4 regions of the Pseudoalteromonas sp. UBA6610 genome follow, and region 3 is predicted to be linked to each of the others. Evidence: predicted binding sites of a transcription regulator. Region 3 holds the regulator's gene; each other region holds the start of a gene.
The links. Region 3 encodes sigma-54, which starts transcription at its own class of promoters, with help from an activator protein. Its sites were predicted from a motif close to GTTGGCACGNNNNTNGNNT; they were not measured.
Positions count from the first base shown of each region.

Region 1 (5,916 bases), on a different contig from region 3:
TTAAAAGCTTAAATGCCGATATCATGATTGTGGTGGCTTATGGCTTAATTTTACCAAAAGCCATTTTAGAGGCACCACGCTTAGGTTGCTTAAATGTGCATGGCTCTATTTTACCGCGCTGGCGCGGTGCTGCGCCTATACAGCGCGCAATTTGGGCTGGCGATGAAGATACCGGCGTAACCATAATGCAAATGGATGAAGGGCTTGATACCGGCGACATGCTGCACATTAGCCGCTGCCCTATTGCTGCGGATGAAACCAGTGCCAGTTTATACACCAAACTGGCTGAACTTGGTCCCGGAGCACTTGTTCAAACCATTAATAAGTTAGCCAATGGCGAGCTTATAGCAGAGCCGCAAAACGACGAGCTGGCAAATTACGCTAAAAAGCTTTCAAAAGAGGAAGCAAATATTGATTGGACGATGGATGCTGTACAAATTGAGCGTAATATTCGTGCGTTTAATCCATGGCCAGTGTGTTTTACTCAAATGGGTGAGCACAGCGTAAAAATTTACCAAGCCTCAGTCGTTGAGCGAACAGGCCGTGCGGGCGTTGTTTTATCAAGCGATAAAAACGGCATTGTAGTGGCGTGTGGCAAGCAGGCATTAAGTATTACACAGCTGCAACCCCAAGGTAAAAAACCAATGGCAATTAGCGACTTTTTAAACGGTCGCAGTGACTGGGTAACTCCTGGCACCGTATTAGGCGAAAATAATGAGTAATGTTCAAAACGTACGTGCGCTTGCCGCTGAAACTTTATATAACGTGGTTGATAAAGGCGCTTCGCTAAATCAAGAGCTACCATTTGCCAGCCAAGGGCTGCCCCCTAAAGACAAAGCGCTATTACAGCAAATTTGTTACGGCGTGTTGCGCTACCTACCTAGCCTTGAAAACTACTGCCAACATTTAGTAGAGCAGCCACTTAAAGGTAAGCGTCGTATTTTTCAGTTTTTGTTGTATGTCGGTATCTATCAGCTGCAGCATATGCGCGTGCCACCGCATGCCGCCATTTCTGAAACCGTTAATGCCCTTGGCCAAATGCGTGCATTAGGCTTAAAAGGCTTAATCAACGCTATTTTGCGTAGTTTTCAGCGCCAACAAAGCGAGCTTGAAGAAAAAGCCAGGCAAATACCAGTGTGTTTATATAACCATCCAAATTGGTTTATTAAACAAGTGCAAGCTGCCTACCCAGACAACTGGGAAGCGCTTCTTGAAGAAAACCAACAACAAGCCCCTATGTGGTTACGTGTCAATCAAGCCCAATACAGCACGCAACAATACAGCGAGATGTTAACGGCTAACGATATAGAGCACACGTTAAACCCTGAGTTTGTTGATGGTATTAAACTAGCGAAGCCGCGTGATGTATTTTCGTTGCCAGAATTTGATGTGGGCGCCTGCTCTGTACAAGACGCCGCAGCGCAATTAGCCGCACGCTTTTTAGCACCTCAAGCTGATGAATACATTTTAGATGCCTGTGCAGCACCTGGCGGTAAAACATGTCATATATTAGAGCTTGCCGATGCAGAAGTATTAGCACTTGATAGTGACGCCACTCGCCTAGAACGTGTTAAACAAAATTTAACCCGTATCGGTTTAGGCTCAGACCTACAATGTGCAGACGCTTCGCAGCCTCACACCTGGTGGGATGAGCAACAGTTTGACCGCATTTTATTAGATGTCCCTTGTTCGGCAACCGGTGTTATACGCCGCCACCCAGATATAAAATGGCTTCGCCGCGCATCAGACATTGAAGACTTAGCCACACTACAAAGCGATATACTCAATAGCATTTGGCCGCTACTTAAACCAGGCGGCACAATGATATACGCAACCTGTTCGGTACTGCCGCAAGAGAACCAACAGCAAGTCGCTAAATTTTTAGCTAATAATAGTGACGTTGAGCATATACCACTGCACGACAACGACACAGTTACCAACCCTGGTTTACAATTACTACCAGGTGAAAGCGACGGATTTTATTACGCTAAGCTAGTTAAAAAAGCCTAATAGCCGTACACTCAATAGCCATTTATTAAACAGTAAATGGCTATTTTTTTAATTAAACAGTAATTCGGGTAAATAATGAAAATAATCATACTCGGTGCCGGACAAGTCGGTGGTACGCTTGCTGAAAACTTAGTTGGCGAACAAAACGAAATAACCGTTGTTGATATAGACGGCAACCGCTTACGAGAGCTACAAGATAAGTACGACTTACAAGGGGTCACGGGGCACAGTGCACACCCAGATGTGCTCAGACGTGCAGGTGCTGAAGACGCCGACATGATTATTGCGGTAACCAGCTCAGATGAAGTCAATATGGTGGCCTGCCAAGTCGCGTATAGTATTTTTAATACGCCCACTAAAATAGCCCGTATCCGATCAGAGCAATATTTAAAATACCGCGAAAAGCTATTTCATAACGATGACCTCCCGGTTGATCACTATATTGCCCCCGAAGCACTTGTTACCAAATATATTCGCCGTTTAATAGATTACCCAGGCGCGTTGCAAGTGCTGCAATTTGCCGATGGCATGCTCTCTCTTGTGGCTGTAAAAGCTTACTACGGTGGCTTATTAGTGGGTTATGCGCTTTCTGCTTTAAAAGAGCATATTCCGAATGTAGAAACCCGTGTAGCAGCAATTTATCGCCAAGGTAAAGCTATAAAGCCGCTGGGCACTACGGTAATAGAAGCGGACGATGAAGTATTTTTCATTGCTGCCACTAAGCATATTCGTGCGGTTATGAACGAGCTACAAAAGCTTGAGCGTTCTTACAAAAAAATTATGATAGCCGGTGGTGGTAACATTGGTGCAGGCCTTGCTCGCTCACTGGAAAAAAACCACAGCGTTAAATTACTAGAGCGCAGTAAAGAGCGTGCTGAGCAACTCTCTGAAATGCTAGATAACACCGTCGTGTTTTGTGGAGACGCCTCAGACCAAGAACTACTATCTGAAGAGCACATAGAGCAAGTTGATGTGTTTATTGCCGTAACCAACGACGATGAAGCAAATATAATGTCGGCCATGCTTGCAAAACGCATGGGCGCACAAAAAACCATGGTGCTTATACAGCGTGGTGCGTATGTAGATTTAGTGCAAGGGGGTGAAATAGACATTGCTATATCACCACAACAAGCAACTATTTCGGCGCTACTTACACACGTACGCCGTGGCGATATTGTTAATGTGTACTCGTTACGTAAAGGCGCGGCAGAGGCCATTGAAGCCGTTGCCCACGGCGATGAAAACACATCAAAAGTAGTTGGCCGTGCAATTGCCGATATCAAGCTACCTGCAGGTACAACGATTGGCGCTATTGTACGTAATGACGACGTACTGATTGCCCACGACGACACCGTTATTATGTCTGGTGATCACGTTATTATGTTTTTAATCGATAAAAAGCATATCAACGTAGTAGAAAAGCTATTCCAAGTTAGCGCTATATTCTTATAGTTAAACACAAAAAAGCCGCTGACTAAGGCGGCTTTAGTGGAGTATGTTTTTTAATGCTAGGCAACCCTGCTTAGCAGCTTACTAATTACTGTACTTTTGAAAACTCTTGCTCAGAAATTTCACCATTACCATCAGTATCTAGCTGGTCAAAAATTTTCACTAGCTGTGAATTTACCTGCGCTTCTTGCTTTGAAATTGCACCATCACCATCGGCATCAAACGAGGCAAAGTCGACTGCAGCATACGCCGCTGATGAAGAAGCTAATACGATAACGGCAAGTGCTGTATTTAATGTTTTCATAGTTGTGTCCTAATTAAGAGGAAATCCTTTTCTAAGATCCATGGGTTTAAAAATTAACTAAAAAGTGCTTTTGCCAATGTGCATTATTAAGTTTTAATGCACATTGGATTAGAGCAAATGACTCTTTGCTAAGTGAACATGCGCTGTCCTGCGCTCAATTGGCAAAGACCATCACACCCTAGTATTTAGAGAACTCTTGCTTTGAAAGCTCACCATTTCCATCGGTATCAAGCTCAACAAACTCAGCCATTAAATCCGCATCAACCGATGCTTCAGCTTGGCTAATGGCGCCATTGCCATCTACATCTAGGGTGTCAAAATCAGTCCCTGCAAAGGCAGCAGAAGAAGAGGCAATAGCCATAAATGCGAGTGCTTTATTTAAATGCTTCATAATTTAATCCTTCAATATAAACAAATTAGTTAAGTTCACTACGAGGTGTACGCAATCCTTGTAATCCTTTTTCGTAAGCTCCCTTGCCTACTTAGGTTGTCATTGGCAACTCAGGATTGTTACCACACTTTAAGCTTCTGAAAATTCTTCTTTTGATAGCTCACCATCTTGGTCAGTATCTAATTCTGAGAACATGCTCATCAGTTTTGCATCAATTGATGCCTCTGATTTGCTAATCGTGCCGCTGCCATCTACATCTAACGTATCAAAATCGGTTGCTGCAAATGCCGCTGATGATGAAGCAAGGGCGATAAGTGCTAAAGTTTTATTAATGCTTTTCATAATATAATTCCTTCAAGTATATGTGTGCGATTAAGTGTTTTACTTTAAATCACGTTATTGTTCAGTACAGCCAGACTATTACAACTTGAATGCCAAGTTTTAAAAGTTCATTAATTTCAATCAGTTAAAAGAGTGTTTGGCTATTTTTGATAAATTTTTGGGGGTTTTATGTTGCAAACTAGCAACAAAGGGTAAAGCTAAGTTTTTAAATGCAATAAAAACAGTTAGTTACATAAAAGAAAAAAGCTACAATTTTCGGCGTAAATTGTAAGGATGAAGTTTTATCGAAAAAAGAGACTAAATTTTAGCCGTGAGGGGGAGCTAACGTATTAAAATAACTCACTCGTAAATCTAATCTATACAGCTGATTTTTATAGAAAATAAAAATTATTTTTTGAAGTTTTAAAAATATGACTGCCACTCAAATAAAAAATGGCCATTTGTTGCTATTAAGCGAAAGTGCTTATTCTAATGGCAGCTCAAGCATCGCGGGATCGATAAAATGCTCTTTCATAAATGCCTTCATTTCATCTTCACTGGCTAGAAGTTTAATGCCACAATTAACCCCCGCAGCGTGTTCTTTTACACTGCATATTTCGCCAGTAAATGCTTTATTGTTGGTATCAACCGTCACCGTGCATTGCATATCTTTAATATTTTCATCGTTTTGATCGCCGCGTACATCAAACATCACCCCGGTAAGCGAGATGTCTTTAATCACCCCTTCAAGTACTCTATCGTCACTGAGAGTTAATTTGGCAGGTAATAAGGTAGGTATGCGTGTTTGCGCGCGCAGTGCAAATAACTGCACTTGCGTAGGGTAATTAATAAAAATGAGCCTAGCAGGGTGTGAGGCAACCGACATAAGCTGCTGCCTAAATGCTATTACTTGTCCGCCACTGCCTTCTATAACCGCTCTTACCACCACCATTACACCGTCACGTAGGTAATCACTTGCAGCAGGTAAACGCTTTGAACTTGGGTAATTTAAAATAATAAATTTATTTTCTAGCAAGCCAATAAACTCTGTTTTTACGCGTTTACTACTGGTAGGCGTAACAATTTCCAAGTCGACCAATCGCCCTGTTGTTAACTGGTGTAATTTATCTAAATTAGAATGTGGCATGCCTGTTCCTAAGCATCATTTATATATTATTACCCACGCCAAAAGGTCGGCGTAAATAGCACGAGTAAGGTGAATATTTCTAAGCGACCAAATACCATGGCAATGGTTAATAGCCATTTGGCACCATCGCTCACCGCCCCATAATGCGAGGCAACATCACCTAAGCCTGGGCCTAAATTATTTAAACACGCCGCCGTAGCAGAGAACGCAGTAATGTTGTCCATGCCGGTTCCCATTAGTGCCAGCATTATAATAATAAACACCAATGCGTACGCTGAGAAAAACCCCCAAACC
Region 1 covers NZ_DJHW01000084.1:7,785-13,700, reverse strand. Annotated here, with positions in the region: gene fmt (methionyl-tRNA formyltransferase) at 1-722, shown strand, start outside; gene rsmB (16S rRNA (cytosine(967)-C(5))-methyltransferase RsmB) at 715-2,010, shown strand; gene trkA (Trk system potassium transporter TrkA) at 2,086-3,462, shown strand; gene B4F91_RS11090 (EF-hand domain-containing protein) at 3,548-3,763, opposite strand; gene B4F91_RS11085 (calmodulin-like protein) at 3,942-4,154, opposite strand; gene B4F91_RS11080 (EF-hand domain-containing protein) at 4,284-4,496, opposite strand; gene B4F91_RS11075 (PilZ domain-containing protein) at 4,960-5,622, opposite strand; gene B4F91_RS11070 (TrkH family potassium uptake protein) at 5,652-5,916, opposite strand, start outside.
Region 1: the regulator sigma-54 is predicted to act here: its motif matches at 4,575-4,593, upstream of B4F91_RS11080 (EF-hand domain-containing protein).

Region 2 (5,916 bases), on a different contig from region 3:
TCGACCCAAGCACCTATAACTTTGATGTTGAATGGTTCGCATCAACAAAAAGTGCAAAGGGTTTTCATCAAATGCTAGCCGATTTGCCTGGCGCGTTTGACGATGCACTTGCTAACATCCCGCTTGAAGGTGATGTGAGCGAAGCTGATTACCAACAGTTTGTTGTTGCTTATTTACTTGCCTTTAACGGTAGCGATGAAAAGCCAACCCTTGCTCCTGCTACACGTTTATTAGCAATGCGCCGCCCAGATGTTTTTACGCCGATTAGTAATAGCCGTCTTGATGCATTATGCGCAGCTTTAGGTATTACAAAATTAAACAATCGCGACTTTGAGCGCTACTGGCAAGATATAGTACAAAGCATTCATGCTATGTCGTGGTTTAAAATGGCTAATGGCAGCAATGAACTAGAAGAGCAACTAGTTAGTATAAAAGCGTTATTACCGTGCTTTTTTTACTATGCAGATGCCAGCACGGCCGACAACTCAAATTATATTAAGCTATTAAATAAACCTAAACGCAGCACAACAAGTGCAGGAAAACCACAGCGCAGAGGTAAAGAGTCAGCCGAAATACTTGTAGACCGTGCACTTGCAGCCGATGACATTCCCGAGCATATTCGTAGCAAACGCGACTCTATTATTAGCGAAGTACAAAAAGGCCGCGGAGTAAACGAAACAATTAGTCTTATGCGCACTATATTTGGCTAAATTTACCTAACCTAACTGTATTTTTCTGGTGCAGTTAGGTTAATTTATGCACCAGCAGTGTGCGTTTTTTAATTAACTCCCTCAATCATTCCCTCTTCTAAAACTTCTCAACATATTGTTTTATAAAAGTAAAAAACCAGTTTTATAGAAATTATTTTAAGCTGGCACATACAGTGCAATTGCATTCCCAGTTAAACAATAAAACACCGCCAGTCAAAGGGTTGCCAATAAGAGAATAAAAACCTAGGCGATAAAAATCATATAACGGGAAATGGACATGCTAAAACTAAAAAAAACCATCGCAATTAGCGCAATAGCTTTATTAGGTGCTACATCTTTAACATCAACAGCCGTACATGCAGAAGTAACAGCAAACGCAGCGGCTACGTCTAACTACTTATGGCGTGGTCAAGAGCAAACTGGGGGCGATGCTGCTATTTCTGGCGGTATTGATTACGCTGACGAGTCAGGCTTTTATGTAGGTACTTGGGCATCAAATGCTTCATGGGCCGATGAAATGACTTACGAGCTTGATGTTTACGCGGGTTTTGGTGGCGATATTAACGACACATTTAGCTACGATGTAGGTTACATTTATTACGCTTACCCGGATGCAGCTTCTGAGGCAGATGCTGATTTCTCTGAAATTTACGGTAGCATCAGCGCAGAAGGTTTCACCTTTGGCGCTGCAATCCTTGCCACTTCAGCGGCAGATGGCGATGGCACCGACTTTGGCGATTCATTATACCTAAATGCCGATTACAGCTTTGCTGTTGGCAGCAATGGTACTGAGGTTGCGCTACACTTAGGTCACTACTCTGGCGACTTTATAGGCGATGATAATATTATTGATTACGGTATCTCTGTATCAAAAGATGGTTTTACTTTTGGCGTATCTGACACCGACATGGATGAGTCAGATGTTAAAGTTTACGTAGGCTACGCTGTAGACTTTACGCTTTAAAACAAAATGTGTTACTTGCTGCAACACTAAGGGCCTTTTGGCCCTTTTCTCGTTTAGGGCACCTAAATACTCACAGCGCCTTTTAATTTTAGCGACTAAAGCACCTTACTATAAAACCCACTTCAGTTAACCGCCGAGCTCCTCGCTGCTATTACCTCTTATTACCAATATGCTAATTCGCTTTATTAAGCTTTATTGCGCATTGATATTAGTAATTCGCTAAAACAAAAAAGGCCGCATTAAATGCGGCCTTTAAGCTAATCGTTAAAACTTAGCTAGGTTGTTTTTACTGTCTTTATCTACAAGCTTAATGTACGGGTCTACCCCCGCGTACACTGGCTTTTCTTTTACTTTTAGCTCAATAGTATTAGTACCAGAGACTATATGATGCTTTTGCGAGTAAATCACAAAGTCTTCAGCGAGAAGGTTTTCAGGATCATCGCTAAATAATGCAATATCAATTAGCTCATCGAGTGGCTGCTCGGTTTCTTCACCTTGTCCATCGGCATGCTGCTTAGTTGCTTCAACGCTCAGTGTTACTGTATAAAAACCTTCGCTATCAACATCATCTGTAACCGAAACTGCTTTCATTTCAAGCTCATAAAGCGTTATATATTTAAACTGATCATCAATAAAACGTTGTTCAGCTTGTGTTGCATCTCGCTTTAAATAACTAAGTAAATCAAGTGTGGTTGGGTATGGCGTTGCCTGGTATTTAAACTCATTCAAAAATGCTTTAAGTGCGGCATTTAAGCGCTCTTCACCTAAGCGGTCATACAAAGCCATCATCGCAACTGAGCCTTTATTGTAATGAAGATATTGTTGCGACTGTGTTTTATATAGTGGCATTTCTTCAAAGGCTTCGCCTGTGCGGCCCATTAAGTATCTATCTAACTCGTACTTTAAGAATTTACGAAGCTTCTCGGCGCCAAAGCGTTTTTTTAGTACCATAAGCGCACTGTATTGGGAGAGCGATTCAGAAATAACGGCACTGCCCTCTACATTAGCCCCAGATACTTGATGCCCCCACCATTGGTGTGCAACTTCATGTGCGGTTACATAGTAAGGTAGGTCAACTTTACTCTCATCTCTTAAGTCTGTAATAAAGCCAATACTTTCTGAGTAAGGTACCGTATTGGCAAAACTTTGCGCAAACGAGCGATACTTAGGAAACTCAATAATACGTAACTGCTTATGCTGATATGGCCCAAAGGCTTGCGTGTAGTAATCTATTGAGTCTTGTACTGACTCAATCATACGGTCAACATTCCATGCATGATCTTTGTGGTAGTACACCTCAATATTTACACCGTTATGTTCAACCTTTTTGCTTTCAAGCTCCGCCGAAAGAACAGAATAAAAGTTTATAATAGGGGAATCCATTTCATAAACAAAAGTACGTCGTCCGTCTTTTACACTCTCACTTTTTAAGTAACCAGGTGTAATAGCAAATTGTGACTCATCGGTGGTTACCGTTGCCTTGTAGTTTATAAATCCATTAGCAGGCCCAAACTCATTTTGCGTATAATAGTGGCTGTCTTCTAGTTTATGTGCACGTTCAAGCTCGGGTAAATCGTGCTTACGGCGCTCATACTTATCCGCAATTTGAAAATACTTTTGATAACCAAAATTTGGTAATAATTCTCTATTATTTACAAATGTACCGTTATGCACGAGTTGAGTATCAGATCCTCTATCAACAAAACCGTCGTGTTCACGAGAAACTGAAAGCTCACCTTCGCGTACTTCATTAGGCATTAGCGGTTGTTCAAACTCAAACCATACCATGCCAAAATCGGTTAAACGCTCAACTATTTTTCCGCCCGCCATTTTTACATCCCAGCTTTTAGATTGGCTAGGCTCGTTAATTAACACACGGGTTATTGGCTCGTTTGCGGTATTGGTAAACTTAATTTTAGCCACGGCATTTAAAGCACGTTTTTTAGGATAAATATCAATGTGTAAATCAACATCAGTTATTATAGGCAGTGGCAAGTCTTTGTATTGTGAGAACTCTTGCTCATACCTTACTTGTAGCGCTTCGTTATCATCACTTGTTACAAACTCATTGATTACACGGGTGTTGTAATAAATGTTATAACCCGCGCCCACAAATACCAATAAACTTATAACGGCTGCAATCTGGCCTTTTAAAGACATGTTGTAACGCACTAAAGATAAACGCGTACGCAATGTTTGCGATGGACCACGGTGCCATAAAGCAAAGCCTACAATAGCTAAAAACACACTCAATGCACCCCAATATAGGGTATACCAATGCGCGCCCTGTAAAAAATGCCCGTAACCGTTTATGTCTGAATACGGTACGCTGCTGCTTTGTGAAAAATGATACATATGATGCTCAAACCCGTAAGCACCCATTACCATTTGAGCAATGTAATACAGAATAAATAAACCCATACCTATGTATTTATTAAGGCTAATTATTTGTAAAAAGAACGCCAAAATAGCCATCATAATTAAAGGCAATAATGTAAGGTAACCCAACCTAAATAAGTACTGGCCAAGCTCTAAGTTAAATTGCCCCTTAAATAGTTGCACCGCAATGGTAAACATCATACCTACTAAATAAAGGCCACAAACCGCAGTGATTAGCGCAATAATTTTAGATACCCAAAACACACTGTTATGCACCGGGTAGCTGTCAACAATATCGCCCATACCACTGTGGCGTTCTCGCCAAACCAGCTCTGCGCTGTAATAAGCAATAATAATAAACATAAATATAGCGGAGGCGTTTTGAATAATGCCCACCATGTTTTGTGTGAGCGGCCAATCTGTTGTGCCATATGCGCCAATAGGCGCAAAAAGTGGTGCGAGTAACGTAATAATACTGACACCCGCTAAAATCATAAAAGGAGCACTTAATATAACCTGCTTAAGCTCAAATAAGCTGCGCATTACTAATTGCGATTGCGTATTGACCCCTTTTGACTTGTAATTTTTAGCACTGCTAATAAGTGCTGCTTGTTTATTTTTTACAAACGTAGAGACAGCAAATTGCTTTTTCTGTTTTTTAGTGACTACGCGGTTACCTAACTTTCCGAGGCCAAAAAACATCGCTAAACTTAGTGCTACCCATAAAATACGGTTAATTAAAAAATCGCCCGAAAGCGTTAACACTTCAGTATTTTTATCACTTACAGTCCAGTAACGGGTTAAGTCAATTAATGAACCAGTGCCAAATGGGTCTGCGTAAACAACAATATTTCTAAACGCTAAATCGTCAAAATAGATACTCGCCAATTGGTAGCTTATATAGATCACCACGGCCGTTACATATACCGCCATCATGGTTTTAAAATAAACCGCCACACTATTAAAAATAGCACTGAGCACCAATAAGCTTGGCACCGCTAAATATAAAAAAGGCGCAGCGTAATATATAAACTTATTAGGGCCTACTAGCTCACTATCAAGCCAGCCAACCAACAAGCCAAACTGAGACCCCAAAAATACGCCTAGTGGCACGCTTAAAAACACGATAAGTACAACTAAGTAAGAACCAAAAAAACGCCCTGATTGATAAGCAAGCGGGTTAACGGGCTTACTAAACACCAGCTCATCCATTTTGGTCTCGCTGTTGCGAATCGCTGAGCTTGCAACAAAGTTAACCACTAAAAACATAGCAAGCGTACAAAAGGTAACCGTTAAAACCATAATGGTATAAGGCGAGTTCATATGAACATTAGCCCCACCTAGCGGAAACTTACTACTGGAGCTTATAAAAAACGCCATAAAAAAGAATATTAATGAGGTCACATAAAACGAAGGCTGACGCACAAAATAGCGCAGCTCAAACGCGAGCATATTAAAAAACATAGCGCCCCCTTATGCTACTTGGCTGTTACGATGATTAAGCAACGTAGAAAAATACACATCTTCTAGGTTTGCACTACTGAGCTCAAAACCTTCAGGGGCTTCATTGGCTAATACATGTAATATGGTTTGCCCAGCAAATAAGCGTTTTGAAATAACAGGCAGTTGCGGCTCAAGCTCTAGTGCTTCTTCTTGGCTCATGGCTTTGCGCCAAATTTGGCCTTGGAGTTTATCGGTAAGGGCAATGGGGTTACCCTCTAATAATATTTTTCCGCCTGCCAGTACGGCCATGTTTGGGCAAAGCTCTGCTACATCTTCAACAATGTGGGTCGATAATATAACGACTTTTTGCTCGCCTAAGCTTACTAGCAAGTTATGAAAACGATTTCGCTCTTCAGGATC
Region 2 covers NZ_DJHW01000086.1:3,380-9,295, forward strand. Annotated here, with positions in the region: gene B4F91_RS11455 (hypothetical protein) at 1-710, shown strand, start outside; gene B4F91_RS11460 (TorF family putative porin) at 988-1,674, shown strand; gene B4F91_RS11465 (ABC transporter permease/M1 family aminopeptidase) at 1,939-5,517, opposite strand; gene B4F91_RS11470 (ABC transporter ATP-binding protein) at 5,527-5,916, opposite strand, start outside.
Region 2: the regulator sigma-54 is predicted to act here: its motif matches at 871-889, upstream of B4F91_RS11460 (TorF family putative porin).

Region 3 (5,916 bases):
AATGCAATTTGAAGATCTCTATCAACCGCTAAGCGATGATGCCAAAGCACGCGCCAAAAAAGTAAAACTACTCATATGCGATATTGATGGTGTATTTTCTGATGGCCGAATTTACCTCGGTAACCAAGGCGAAGAATTAAAAGCATTTAATACAAAAGATGGTTTTGGCATTAAAGCGCTGATCAATAGCGGTTTTGAAGTTGCGGTCATTACGGGGCGTCACTCAAAGATAGTGCAAACTCGCATGAGCAGCTTAACCGTGCAGCACATTTATCAAGGCCAAGAAGACAAACTTATTGCTTATCAAGAACTCAAAAACACTTTAAAGTTAACTGATGAACAAATAGCCTACATTGGCGACGATGGCCCTGACATGCCAGTAATGGAGCGCGTTGGCTTTGCCGTTGCAGTAAACGATGCGCACCCGCTTATTAAGCGCTTATCGCATTACACTACGCAAATGCCTGGCGGCTTTGGCGCCGTTAGAGAGCTCACAGATTTACTTATGCTAGAGAACGGCATAGCGCTTACAACACAAGGCACCAGTTCATGAATGCAGCACGCGTTATACTCAGTGCGTTATTCATCGGCTGTATGGTTTGGCTTTGGTACCCTTATTTTACCCAAACCAATGTAGCGCCAGAGCAAGAACCTGAAGTAATTGCAAAGCCCGATTACACCGCTATAGAGCTTAAGCAAACAGCCTATGACGAGCAAGGCAAAATAAGCCATAAAGTCACTGCGGCTAAAATGGAGCTGTACCAACAGCTTGGTTTTACATTTTTTGAAAAACCTATTTTCACCTTGTATAACGAAAAGCAAACATGGCGAATAAATGCAGACGAAGCAACGCTTTACGAAGATAAACAACTTATTTTAGAAGGCAATGTGGTTGCTAAAAATTTAGTTGATAACGCCATGATAGATAACATCAATGCCGATAACATCGAAGTCGACATTAAAGCGCTAACAATGCGCTCTGAGCAGCCAGTGGTTGTCACTGGGCCTAATTTAAAAATTGTAGGTAAAGGCCTTGAAGCCGATTTAAAAACCGAAGTAATAAAACTAATTAACCATACGCGAACAATATATTATGACCAATAAACTCACTAAAATACTTATTATCCCATCGCTAATGCTTGCATTTAGCGCCTCTGCTGCTGAGCCTGCCGCTCAACCGCCAGCAAATCAAATTTCTATTAGTGCAGACCGTCAAGAAGGCCAACTTAAAGAAAACGTAGGTATTTTTGAAAAGAACGTCGAAATTGTGCATGGTAATCGCAAAATTACAGCCGACCGACTCGAAGTACATAAACGTGAAGACTTAGGGGATAACAAACAACTCCTTATTGCCACTGGCAGCCCAGCCTACTTCGAAGAAAAACAAGACGACGGTACCGTAATGAGTGCCAGCGCAAACGAAGTACGTTACGACGTAGCAAAGCGCTTTTTAACGCTTGTTGGCGATGCTGAAGTCGCACAAGCCGGTCAAAAAATTAATGCTAAAAGTATTACCTACGACATGCAGCAGCAGCTTATTAGCGCAGAAAAAGACGAAAACTCTACGGATCGTGTCCATACAATTTTAGTGCCTGTTGAAGCAAAAATTAAAGAAAAAACAGGTAACGAAGGTCAACCATGAGCACCTTAAAAGCAGAACTATTAGCAAAAAGCTATAAAGGCCGCCAAGTTGTAAAAAATGTAGGCCTTGAAGTGGAAGCCGGCAGCATTGTTGGCTTATTGGGCCCTAATGGCGCAGGTAAAACCACCACCTTTTACATGATTGTAGGGTTAGTACCTAGCGACAAAGGTAAAATTTCTATTGATGATAACGACATTACGTTATTACCTATGCACAGCCGCGCCCGCTTAGGCATTGGCTATTTGCCGCAAGAGTCATCAATATTTAGAAAGCTGACAGTTTATCAAAACTTAATGGCTATTTTAGAAACGCGTAAAGAGCTCAATAAAGCCGCACGAGAAGAAACGCTTAACAACTTACTTGATGAATTTAGTATTCAGCATATTCGCGATAGCCAAGGTATGGCGCTTTCTGGTGGTGAACGCCGCCGTGTAGAAATTGCCAGAGCACTGGCAGCAAACCCTAAATTTATTTTATTGGATGAGCCTTTTGCTGGTGTTGATCCGATTTCAGTGTTAGATATAAAGAAAATAATAGAGCATCTTAAAAACCGTGGCATTGGCGTATTAATTACCGATCACAATGTAAGAGAAACCCTTGATGTTTGTGAAAAAGCCTACATTGTTTCTCATGGGGAGCTAATTGCATCTGGCACCCCAGAACACGTATTAAATGACAAAACTGTACGCGATGTTTATTTAGGCGAGCAATTTAGGCTGTAACATTTAAGCCACACCTACAAGCATCTGCTAATATTAATTATAACAACATAAAAGGATTGTTAGAGATACATGAGGCAATCATTACAGCTGCGCATGGGCCAGCAACTTACAATGACTCCACAATTGCAACAAGCGATTCGCTTGCTGCAGCTCAGTACATTGGATCTCCAGCAAGAAATACAAGAAGCACTTGATAGCAACCCGCTATTAGAAGTAGAAGAGCAAGATTACACGGAAGAGTCGGCTGGAAAAAATGAACAAAAAGCAGATACGGATGATGTAACCGTAAGCGCATCGGCTGACGATACAACCAGCGAGTACGAGCAAGACAGTGGCGAAGCTTTAAATAAAGACACCGTTAGCGATGATATGGCAATGGATGTAACCTGGGATGAGTACATGAGCGCAGCCCCTGCTGCATCCTCAGGCCCAATGCCGGAAGATGAGTCTATTTATCAAGGTGCCTCTACTGAAACGCTACATGAGTATTTAATGTGGCAGCTTCAGCTTACTCCTTTTAGCCCAACTGACGAAGCCATTGCTATTGCCATTGTAGAAGCTGTAGATGACTCGGGTATTTTAACGCTAAGTTGCGAAGAAATTTTAGAGAGCTTTAACCAAGAAAACGATGACGAAGTTGAAGTTGAACTTGACGAAATAGAAGCCGTTTTAAAGCGTATTCAGTTATTTGACCCTGTAGGTATAGCCGCGCGCAGTTTACAAGAGTGCTTGTGTATTCAGCTAAACCAGTTTGATAAAGACACCCCTTTTATAGAACAAACTAAAATGATCTTAACCGATCACATTGATCTATTAGCGGCACGCGACTATCGTACATTAATGAAAAAGACTAAGCTTAAAGAAGACGAGCTTAAAGAGGTCATGACCCTAATACATACCCTCAACCCAAAACCAGCAGATACAATAGTAAGGGAAGAGTCTGAGTATGTAATACCGGATGTGTCGGTTAAAAAAATAAAAGGCCGCTGGGTGGTAGAGCTAAACCCAGATAGCATGCCAAAAATACGCGTAAATAGTCAGTACGCGGCTATGTCACGTACCGTAAAATCAAGTGGTGATAGCCAATTTATTCGCTCTCACTTACAAGAAGCTAAATGGTTTATAAAAAGCCTTGAAAGCAGAAACGACACGCTGCTTAAGGTAACTAACTGTATTGTAAAACAGCAACAGGCATTTTTTGAACATGGCCCCGAAGCCATGAAGCCAATGGTTTTAAACGATGTTGCTGAAATGGTAGAAATGCATGAATCGACAATTTCGCGTGTTACTACGCAAAAATATATGCATACGCCACGTGGTATTTTTGAGCTTAAGTATTTTTTCTCAAGCCACGTAAGCACTGAAAACGGCGGAGAGTGTTCATCAACCGCAATACGTGCCCTAATTAAAAAGCTAATTGCCGCGGAAAACTCAGCTAAACCATTGAGTGATAGTAAAATTGCGGATATATTGGCAGAGCAAGGAATTAAAGTAGCTAGACGCACAATAGCAAAATACCGTGAATCGCTAGCTATTCCACCGTCAAATCAGAGAAAGAGTTTGATATAAGACGTAAAAAACAAAGAGGAAATGCTTATGCAACTAAACCTAACTGGTCGTCACGTAGAAGTAACTGATTCACTTAGAGACTATGTAAATAATAAATTTGCAAAGCTAGAAAGGCACTCAGATCATATTAGCAATGTGCATGTCATTCTCGATGTAGAAAAACTCAACCAAAAAGCAGAAGCGACTATTCATGTAAGTGGCGCAGATTTATTTGCCTCAACAGAGCACCAAGATATGTATGCCGCTATAGACTCGTTGATTGACAAGCTCGATCGTCAAGTCATAAAACATAAAGAGAAGCTTGCTAGACACTAATATTATGAAATTAAGTACATTAGTATGCCAGGACTGCAGCAAAGCTGCGGTCCTTTTTAGTAGTAAAAAAAGAATTTTAGAGTTTATCAGTGAGCTTGCTCATGAAAAGCTCCCCTACTTACCACAACAAGATATTCTTAATGCGCTGGCAAGTAGAGAAAAGCTAGGCAGTACTGGTATTGGCCGGGGTATCGCCATTCCTCATGGCAGAATGGGTGGCGTAGAAGAGCCGCTGGCTTTAGTACTTGTTAGCGACACGCCTGTTAACTTTGACGCTATTGATAACTGCCCTGTTGATATTTTTGTTGCACTCATCGTACCAGATGGCGATAACCAACAGCACCTAAAGACTCTGGCAACCATAGCTGATAAACTGAGCAACAAAGAATTTTGTAAACAGCTGCGCAGTGCTAAAACCGATGCAGAGCTGTATCAAGTAATTGTTGATCAATCGTAGTAAATACTAAGGGCTATAAATGGAGTTAATTATCATAAGCGGCCGTTCTGGTTCAGGTAAGTCGGTTGCTTTACGCGTGGTTGAAGATTTAGGCTATTATTGCGTAGATAATATTCCGGTCAACTTACTGCCCTCTTTAGTGCGAAGTGTTTCAGATAACTATGACAAAATAGCCGTTAGTATAGATGTTCGTAATATCCCCAAAGAACAAGACGAATTTAACGATATTCTCGAGTACCTTCCTGACTTTGCTAAACCCACACTGTTTTATTTAGATAGTGATGATCAAACACTGATCAAACGTTTTTCAGAAACACGCAGATTACACCCTTTATCCATCGATTCGCTGCCGCTTGATTTAGCAATAAAAAAAGAAAAAGAACTGCTTGATGTACTCGTAACACGCGCTGACTTTATGCTTGATACCACCGATTTAAGTGTGCACCAATTAGCAGAGTCAATTCGCGAAAAAATACTGGGTAAAAAAGATAAGCAACTTATTGTAACGTTTGAATCGTTTGGCTTTAAACACGGCATACCTAAAGAAGCTGATTATGTTTTTGATGCTCGCTTTTTGCCAAACCCTCACTGGGAGCCTGAACTTAAACCGCTTACGGGCCTTGATCAACCAGTAAAAGATTTTTTGGCAAATCACAGCATAGTGCAAAAATTCACTTGGCAAATTCAAACCTTTGTACAAACTTGGTTGCCACACTTAGAGCGTAATAACCGTAGTTACCTCACTATTGCAATAGGCTGTACTGGTGGTCAACACCGCTCGGTTTATTTAGCGCAAGCCATTGGCGAGAGCTTTGCTATGACGCATCCGAATGTCAAAATTCGTCATCGTGAGCAAGAAAAGTAACCTTAAAATAATAACCTGTTCAGTTTAGGTATAGTAATTTATGCGCTGTGAAGACACATTTTTAATAAAAAATAAATTAGGCTTACACGCCAGAGCGGCAACGGTCCTTGCGCAATTAGCTGTGCAGTTTGATGCTAAAATCACCTTACACCAAGATGATAAAGAAGCCGCAGGCGACAGCGTATTAGCTTTAATGCTACTTGAAAGCAGTAAAGGTAAAGAAGTTAAAGTAGTCTGTGAAGGCCCTGATTCAGAGCAAGCTTTGCATGCGGTTGGGCAATTAATTGCACAACGATTTAACGAGCAAGAATAATTTAAAGCACCATAGCCTTATAAGTTAAAGACT
Region 3 covers NZ_DJHW01000097.1:11,622-17,537, forward strand. Annotated here, with positions in the region: gene B4F91_RS13095 (KpsF/GutQ family sugar-phosphate isomerase) at 1-1, shown strand, start outside; gene kdsC (3-deoxy-manno-octulosonate-8-phosphatase KdsC) at 2-553, shown strand; gene lptC (LPS export ABC transporter periplasmic protein LptC) at 550-1,104, shown strand; gene lptA (lipopolysaccharide transport periplasmic protein LptA) at 1,094-1,642, shown strand; gene lptB (LPS export ABC transporter ATP-binding protein) at 1,639-2,364, shown strand; gene B4F91_RS13120 (RNA polymerase factor sigma-54) at 2,434-3,933, shown strand; gene hpf (ribosome hibernation promoting factor) at 3,961-4,248, shown strand; gene B4F91_RS13130 (PTS sugar transporter subunit IIA) at 4,253-4,705, shown strand; gene rapZ (RNase adapter RapZ) at 4,725-5,570, shown strand; gene B4F91_RS13140 (HPr family phosphocarrier protein) at 5,611-5,883, shown strand.

Region 4 (5,916 bases), on a different contig from region 3:
ATTACGGGCAGTTCGTAAAATTAAGCTTTCAATTAAGGCTTTAATAATACCTGGCGCTGAGAGCTTATTGACCTCTCGGGCAAGCAGTGGCTTTACGAGTTCACGCGCGGTAGATTTTTGGTTTTGTTTTACTAACTTTGCAACACGCAGGGCTTTTTTTTCAATCGCTTTGCTTTCTAGGCACAAATATAAAATGAGGCCCGCGAGCAGCTCAGGATAAAAGGCAAATTCAAGCAGTAACACAATAATAATAAGAATAACGCTTAAAACTAGCGCACAGGCAAGAGTGGAGGCTAAATAAAGGTAACTTTTAGGCTCACTTGGTTTATAAACTCGTTTTCCTATAGCACTAAATATAGCGGTTAATACTGTATTAGGGTGATACCAGCTTTTTAACGGGAAAAAGCGCTCAGCAATGAGCGCCACAAAAAAGGCAATAAAGTCCAAATGGTTTTGAACAATATTGCTTAGCATTTACAGCGTAACTTTTGTTAGTTTTTCCAATAGTGCAACAACCATTTTTGATGAGTTGATTGATGCAGTCTCTAAGTATTCTTCAAACGATTGCGGCGACTCTTTACCGGCAATGTCAGACATAGAGCGAATAACCACAAATGGCGTATTAAGCGCAAAACACGTTTGTGCAATAGATGCGCCTTCCATTTCTACTGCAAGCATTGTAGGAAAGTCGCTGCGTGCTTTATCAATTCGCACTGGATCACACATAAATGAATCACCCGTACAAATTAAGCCTACTAAGGTTTTTACTTCGCTAATTTGCGCAATGGTTTGCTCGGCAGCTTCAACTAGTTTTGGGTGTGCGGCAAAGCCTGCTGGCATTTGTGGAACTTGGCCGATTTCGTAGCCAAAAGCGGTTACATCTACATCGTGATGGCGTACTTCTGAAGAGATAACAACATCGCCAACACTTAAAGAGGGATCAAAGCCACCGGCAGAACCTGTGTTAATAACACAGTCAGGATTGAAGTTATCAATTAATAACGTGGTTGCAATCGTTGATGCCACTTTACCAATACCCGATTGCACAAGTGTTACTGTATTACCCGCTAATTCGCCTGTGTAAAAGGTAAACCCTGCTTTAGTTAGCACTTGTGGATTTTGCATTGCTTCACGTAAAATTTTAACTTCTGGCTCCATTGCGCCAATAATACCAACATTCATAGTGTTTGATTCCTGAGTTTGAATACGTAGATTATACGTGAAGTTAGCAATAAAAAACAAAAAAGCGAGCTGTTTTACGGCTCGCTTTAAATACTTTTAGGAGAGTATTTAATTCTATTTTAAATTTCGGCTAACGCAGTGGTTTGGGCTTTAGCCTGAGAAGGTGACAATACCGCAGGTTTACTTACACGATTACGTGTTGGACGAGCCGATTGCACCGCTGCAGGTTTGCCTAATTTAAACATAATTGCATCGCGCACCTCAGAAGGGCGGTAGCCTGATTTTACTTTCATACGAATATGTGGAATGCCAGCGGATTCTAAAGCGCCGTTTACAAACCAGTCGCGCTGCGCTTTGTGGCCATCTTTATTGGCGTTGTTAACCAAATCAACCGCAGCCACTATCGTCATTTTTTCTTTATCTACCAGCACAAAATCGAGTTGCTTATTTTTAGCTTTAGCTAAAGCTGCACGTTTTGATTTAGCAGAGAGGCCTTGCTTGCAGTCGATTACATCGATGAGTTTGACGCGGCTCACAATTTTGTATTGATCGCCTACCGCACGCTCTAAAAGATTTAAAAATGCACCCTCAACCTGTGTAAACACGGTTTGTTTGCGGGTAAAAGGATAGGGATTGCCGCCATCATCACTAAATTTTGACGCAACCACAGAGGCCCCAACCACTAATACTAAAATTGATAATAAAGCGAATTCCATACGGTAACTCCATAACAACAAATTGACACTGCTCAAGTAAAGCAATTTACGTGCCTAAAAATTGGTTGTTATGGCTAATTACCGTATGTATTTATTATTAATGCAGCAGGGCTGCTAGGCTTTGTAACCGCCCTCAATTCCTTTAACGGCAATCGCGACTGCATCATGCGCATGGAGCGATTCGTAATGGTTGATTTGTAGCCAGTAATCACTAAAGTTATCGTTTTCAAGAACCGCTTTAATTTTACGTGCAGCGTCTTCACAAAACATTAAATTTTGACCGTTAAGGCGGGCAAATTCTTGCTCATCTTCACGTTTTACTGCCGCTTGTACGGGGGTTTTTAGCTCAGCTTCTAATGTATCAATTAAATTTACTACGTCAAATTCACTAATTGTGTTGTCTAGCTTTACTTTAACGTTTGCAATTGAACGCTGGGAGTGAGGCGTTGCCACAATACCCTGCGTTGTACCTAGCCATGCTAAAACATCTTTTTGATTAAGTGTTTCTTGGTTAAACTTTTCGCTAAAAGCATTTTGAATAAGTTGACGAGCAAGTGCTGCAGAGCATGGACAGGTTGATGAATAAGTAACATCAACGCTTAGCTCGTAGCTAATTACGCTATTTTCAATAGTGCTGGTTAGGGTAATTGGGTAGTTTTTCCAACCTGCTTTACCGCTTAATAACGATTTACGACGCAGCGGTAATTCAAATTTAAACTCTATTTGGGCTTTGTCACTTAATCCTTCGTGGCTGGTGATGAAGGTATCGAGTGCTTGAGCTAAAGTTTGTGGGTTAACTTGTTGCTCTGTTGAGAGTAAATCAAGCGCTAAAAATAAACGCGACATATGAATGCCTTTAGCGTCTTCTTTATGCAAATTAACAAAGGCACGCGCTTTTGCGTTAACGGTAACGGGTGCTAAATCTTTCGATTCAAAAATAAATGGCAGTTCTATTTCGCCCATACCAACCCAGTCTAACTTACCTGTTTGTAAGGCGGGAGCCGTATCAGCTATATCGGGCATGTTGGTTTGCATGTGCGCTACTCGTTATTGGTCATAATAAAGCGCAGCATTTTACACTAAATAATTTATTGCTGAAATGATGAGTTTAACAAGTAGGCAAAAGTAAACATGAAAATTTTCTGTTTTTGTCGCACAACATGAATATAGCTAATAGAAAAATGCTAAAATCTGCTGCAAAATGCGTTTGACTATTAATAGGCACTTTTTATTTATGCCTAGTAACGAGATACACTGACCTATGACCGATTCTTCTTTGAGCCCTTGGGCTCGAGTACTTTCTAGTTTAATAACTCGCTTTGGCGAGTTAAAAACCGCGGCAATGTGCTACGCGCTTTTATTAGGCGTGTCGCTTATATTGTCGAGTATGTTTTATTATGTGGCACTGGGTGAGGTTAATTTAGTTGATATTTTAGCTGTGGTATTTTTTACTGCGGTTGTATCTCCCTTTATGATCAGTATTTTACTCAACTCGATTAGACAATTAGATGCCTCATACGCTTATTTAGACAGCGCCACAAAACAAGAAAAGCTGTTAAATCAAACATTAAAAGATAATATCAACCGCCTCAACATTGAAATAGATGAGCGAAAAATGGCCTTTCATGCCAAGCATCGCGCCATTGAAGAGCTTCGCCGCGAAATAGCAGAGCGTAAAAAAACACAACAAGAACTTGCTCAGCAAGGCATGCTCCTTCGCTCTATTGTCGACTCTTCCCCCGATTTATTTTATTACCGAGATAACAACGGCGTGTTTGCCGGCTGTAATAAAATGTTTGAAGAGGTTATGGGCAAAACCAGCGCTGAACTAATTGGTAAAACAGTGGAGCAGATTTTCCCTAGCTACTTTTTAGCAGAAGTACTCAGAACCGATAAACAAGTCGAGCAAACGCATCAAGCGCTGACAATTGATGTTGAATATATGGTTAATGGTGAAAACCGTTGGTTTGAGCTGCGTAAATTACCGTTTATAAACGATCAAGGTGACTACATAGGTTTGCTTGCATTTGGCCGTGATATAACCAGCCGTAAAGAAGCAGCACAAGCGCTTGAAACAGCCTATAAGGATAAAGGTAAGTTTATAGCAACGCTTAGTCATGAGCTGCGCACGCCATTAAATGGCATTGTAGGTTTAACCCGCATGCTGCTTGATACAGAGCTTAATAAGCAGCAACGCAGTTGGTGTAATACGGTGTTTTCGAGCGCTGAAACCTTAGGTAATATTTTTAACGATATTATAGATTTAGATAAAATAGACCGAGAGCAGTTAGATATAGCAACCGACTCTATTAACGTTTCAGACTTTATTAACGATGTAGTGAACTTTGCCGGCTTAATTGCTGAACAAAAAGAGCTTGAATTTTCAATTGAGCGAAATGGCACATTAGATGTTTACGCACTCCTAGACCCAACGCGTTTACGCCAAGTGGTATGGAACTTAATTAATAATGCCGTTAAGTTTACCCAGCATGGCGAGGTAAAACTCACATGTAGCCGAGAAGAGCGTAACGATGGACCGTGGCTTGAACTTAAAATATCAGACACAGGGCAGGGGATCCCAGAGGATCAACTCTCGCGCATATTTGATATGTACTACAAAGCCCCAGATTTAAGCGGTAAAAACGCGATTGGCTCAGGCATTGGTTTAGCCGTAACCAAAGCGTTGGTCAGTGCAATGAAAGGCACTATTTCGGTAACCAGTGCAGAAGGTGAAGGCAGCTGCTTTACAGTACACATACCGCTTAGCTTATGTGTAGCGCCTACCGAACAAAGCTATGCAGGTAGAGGTTTATATATTTTACTTGTAGAGGATGTGCCATTAAATGCTGAAATTGCGACTAACCTGTTAGAGCAGCGCGGCCATGAAGTGATTTGGGCCGAAACAGGTGAAGATGCACTCTCGTTTGTAGAAACCGAAGACGAGCTAGATTTAGTACTACTTGATATGCAACTGCCCGATATAAATGGTGATGAGGTGGCAAGACAAATACGTGCCGATAGCCATTTTGATAAATTACCTATCGTTGCGCTTACAGCGAATGTACGTAGCGCCGAAGAAGACTTAGAAGGCATTTCGGTGCAAGGGGCGCTTGCTAAACCGATTAATACAATAAAGCTTGATAAAATGCTGGCTGATTTGTTTGATATTCAACAAAGTGAATCTGACAAGCCGCTGCTAACGGTAAGTAAAGAAGCGCTTGAGGGTATTAATGCAGGTGTGCTTGATGTTGAAACCATTGAAGACTTTGTAAACTCTATGGGGCTTGAAGTATTTAAGCGCAGCAGTGGTTTATTTGAAAAACTAAACCCGCAATATCAGCAAGAGCTGCAAAGCGCGTTAAATGAAAACGACAGGGAAGAGTACAAATCGGTGGCGCATAAGCTTAAAGGTGCTGCGGGCTCTGTAGGATTAAACGACGTACAGTTACATGCTAAAAAGATGGAACACGGTGCGCTTGATGAATCAGATGAAGTACTAAAAGAATGGTTAGATACATTGGCAGATAAAATAAATGAAGGACAAATTGCCCTTCATTCGTTTTTACAATTATTAGAGTAAGCGGTTTACTCTAATTAAGCGTCGATTTTACCAATAAAGCGGTAACCTTCACCATGGATGGTGCTGATTAGCTCAGAAGTAGAATTATCACTTTCGAAGTGCTTACGAATACGACGAATCGTTACATCTACTGTACGGTCATTAGCGCGAAGCTCACGGCCAGTCATATGCTTAATAAGTTGCTCACGGCTAAAAATACGCCCTGGAGAATCAAGCATTAAACGCAGCGCTCTGTATTCACCTTTAGGTAAACGCTTAGCATCACCATTTGGTGACGTTAAACAACGGCTGTTTTCGTCAAGTTCCCAACCGTTAAATGTAATTACACCGTTGGTTTCTAGCACTGACTCTTCGCCGCCTAGCGCTGTACGGGTAATTAAGTTGCGAGCGCGTATAGTCAATTCACGAGGGTTAAAAGGTTTAGTGATGTAATCATCA
Region 4 covers NZ_DJHW01000070.1:9,177-15,092, reverse strand. Annotated here, with positions in the region: gene B4F91_RS09715 (cobalamin biosynthesis protein CobD/CbiB) at 1-474, opposite strand, end outside; gene mtnN (5'-methylthioadenosine/S-adenosylhomocysteine nucleosidase) at 475-1,182, opposite strand; gene B4F91_RS09705 (DUF2726 domain-containing protein) at 1,302-1,898, opposite strand; gene folE2 (GTP cyclohydrolase FolE2) at 2,013-2,933, opposite strand; gene arcB (aerobic respiration two-component sensor histidine kinase ArcB) at 3,160-5,478, shown strand; gene arcA (two-component system response regulator ArcA) at 5,493-5,916, opposite strand, start outside.
Region 4: the regulator sigma-54 is predicted to act here: its motif matches at 1,938-1,956, upstream of B4F91_RS09705 (DUF2726 domain-containing protein).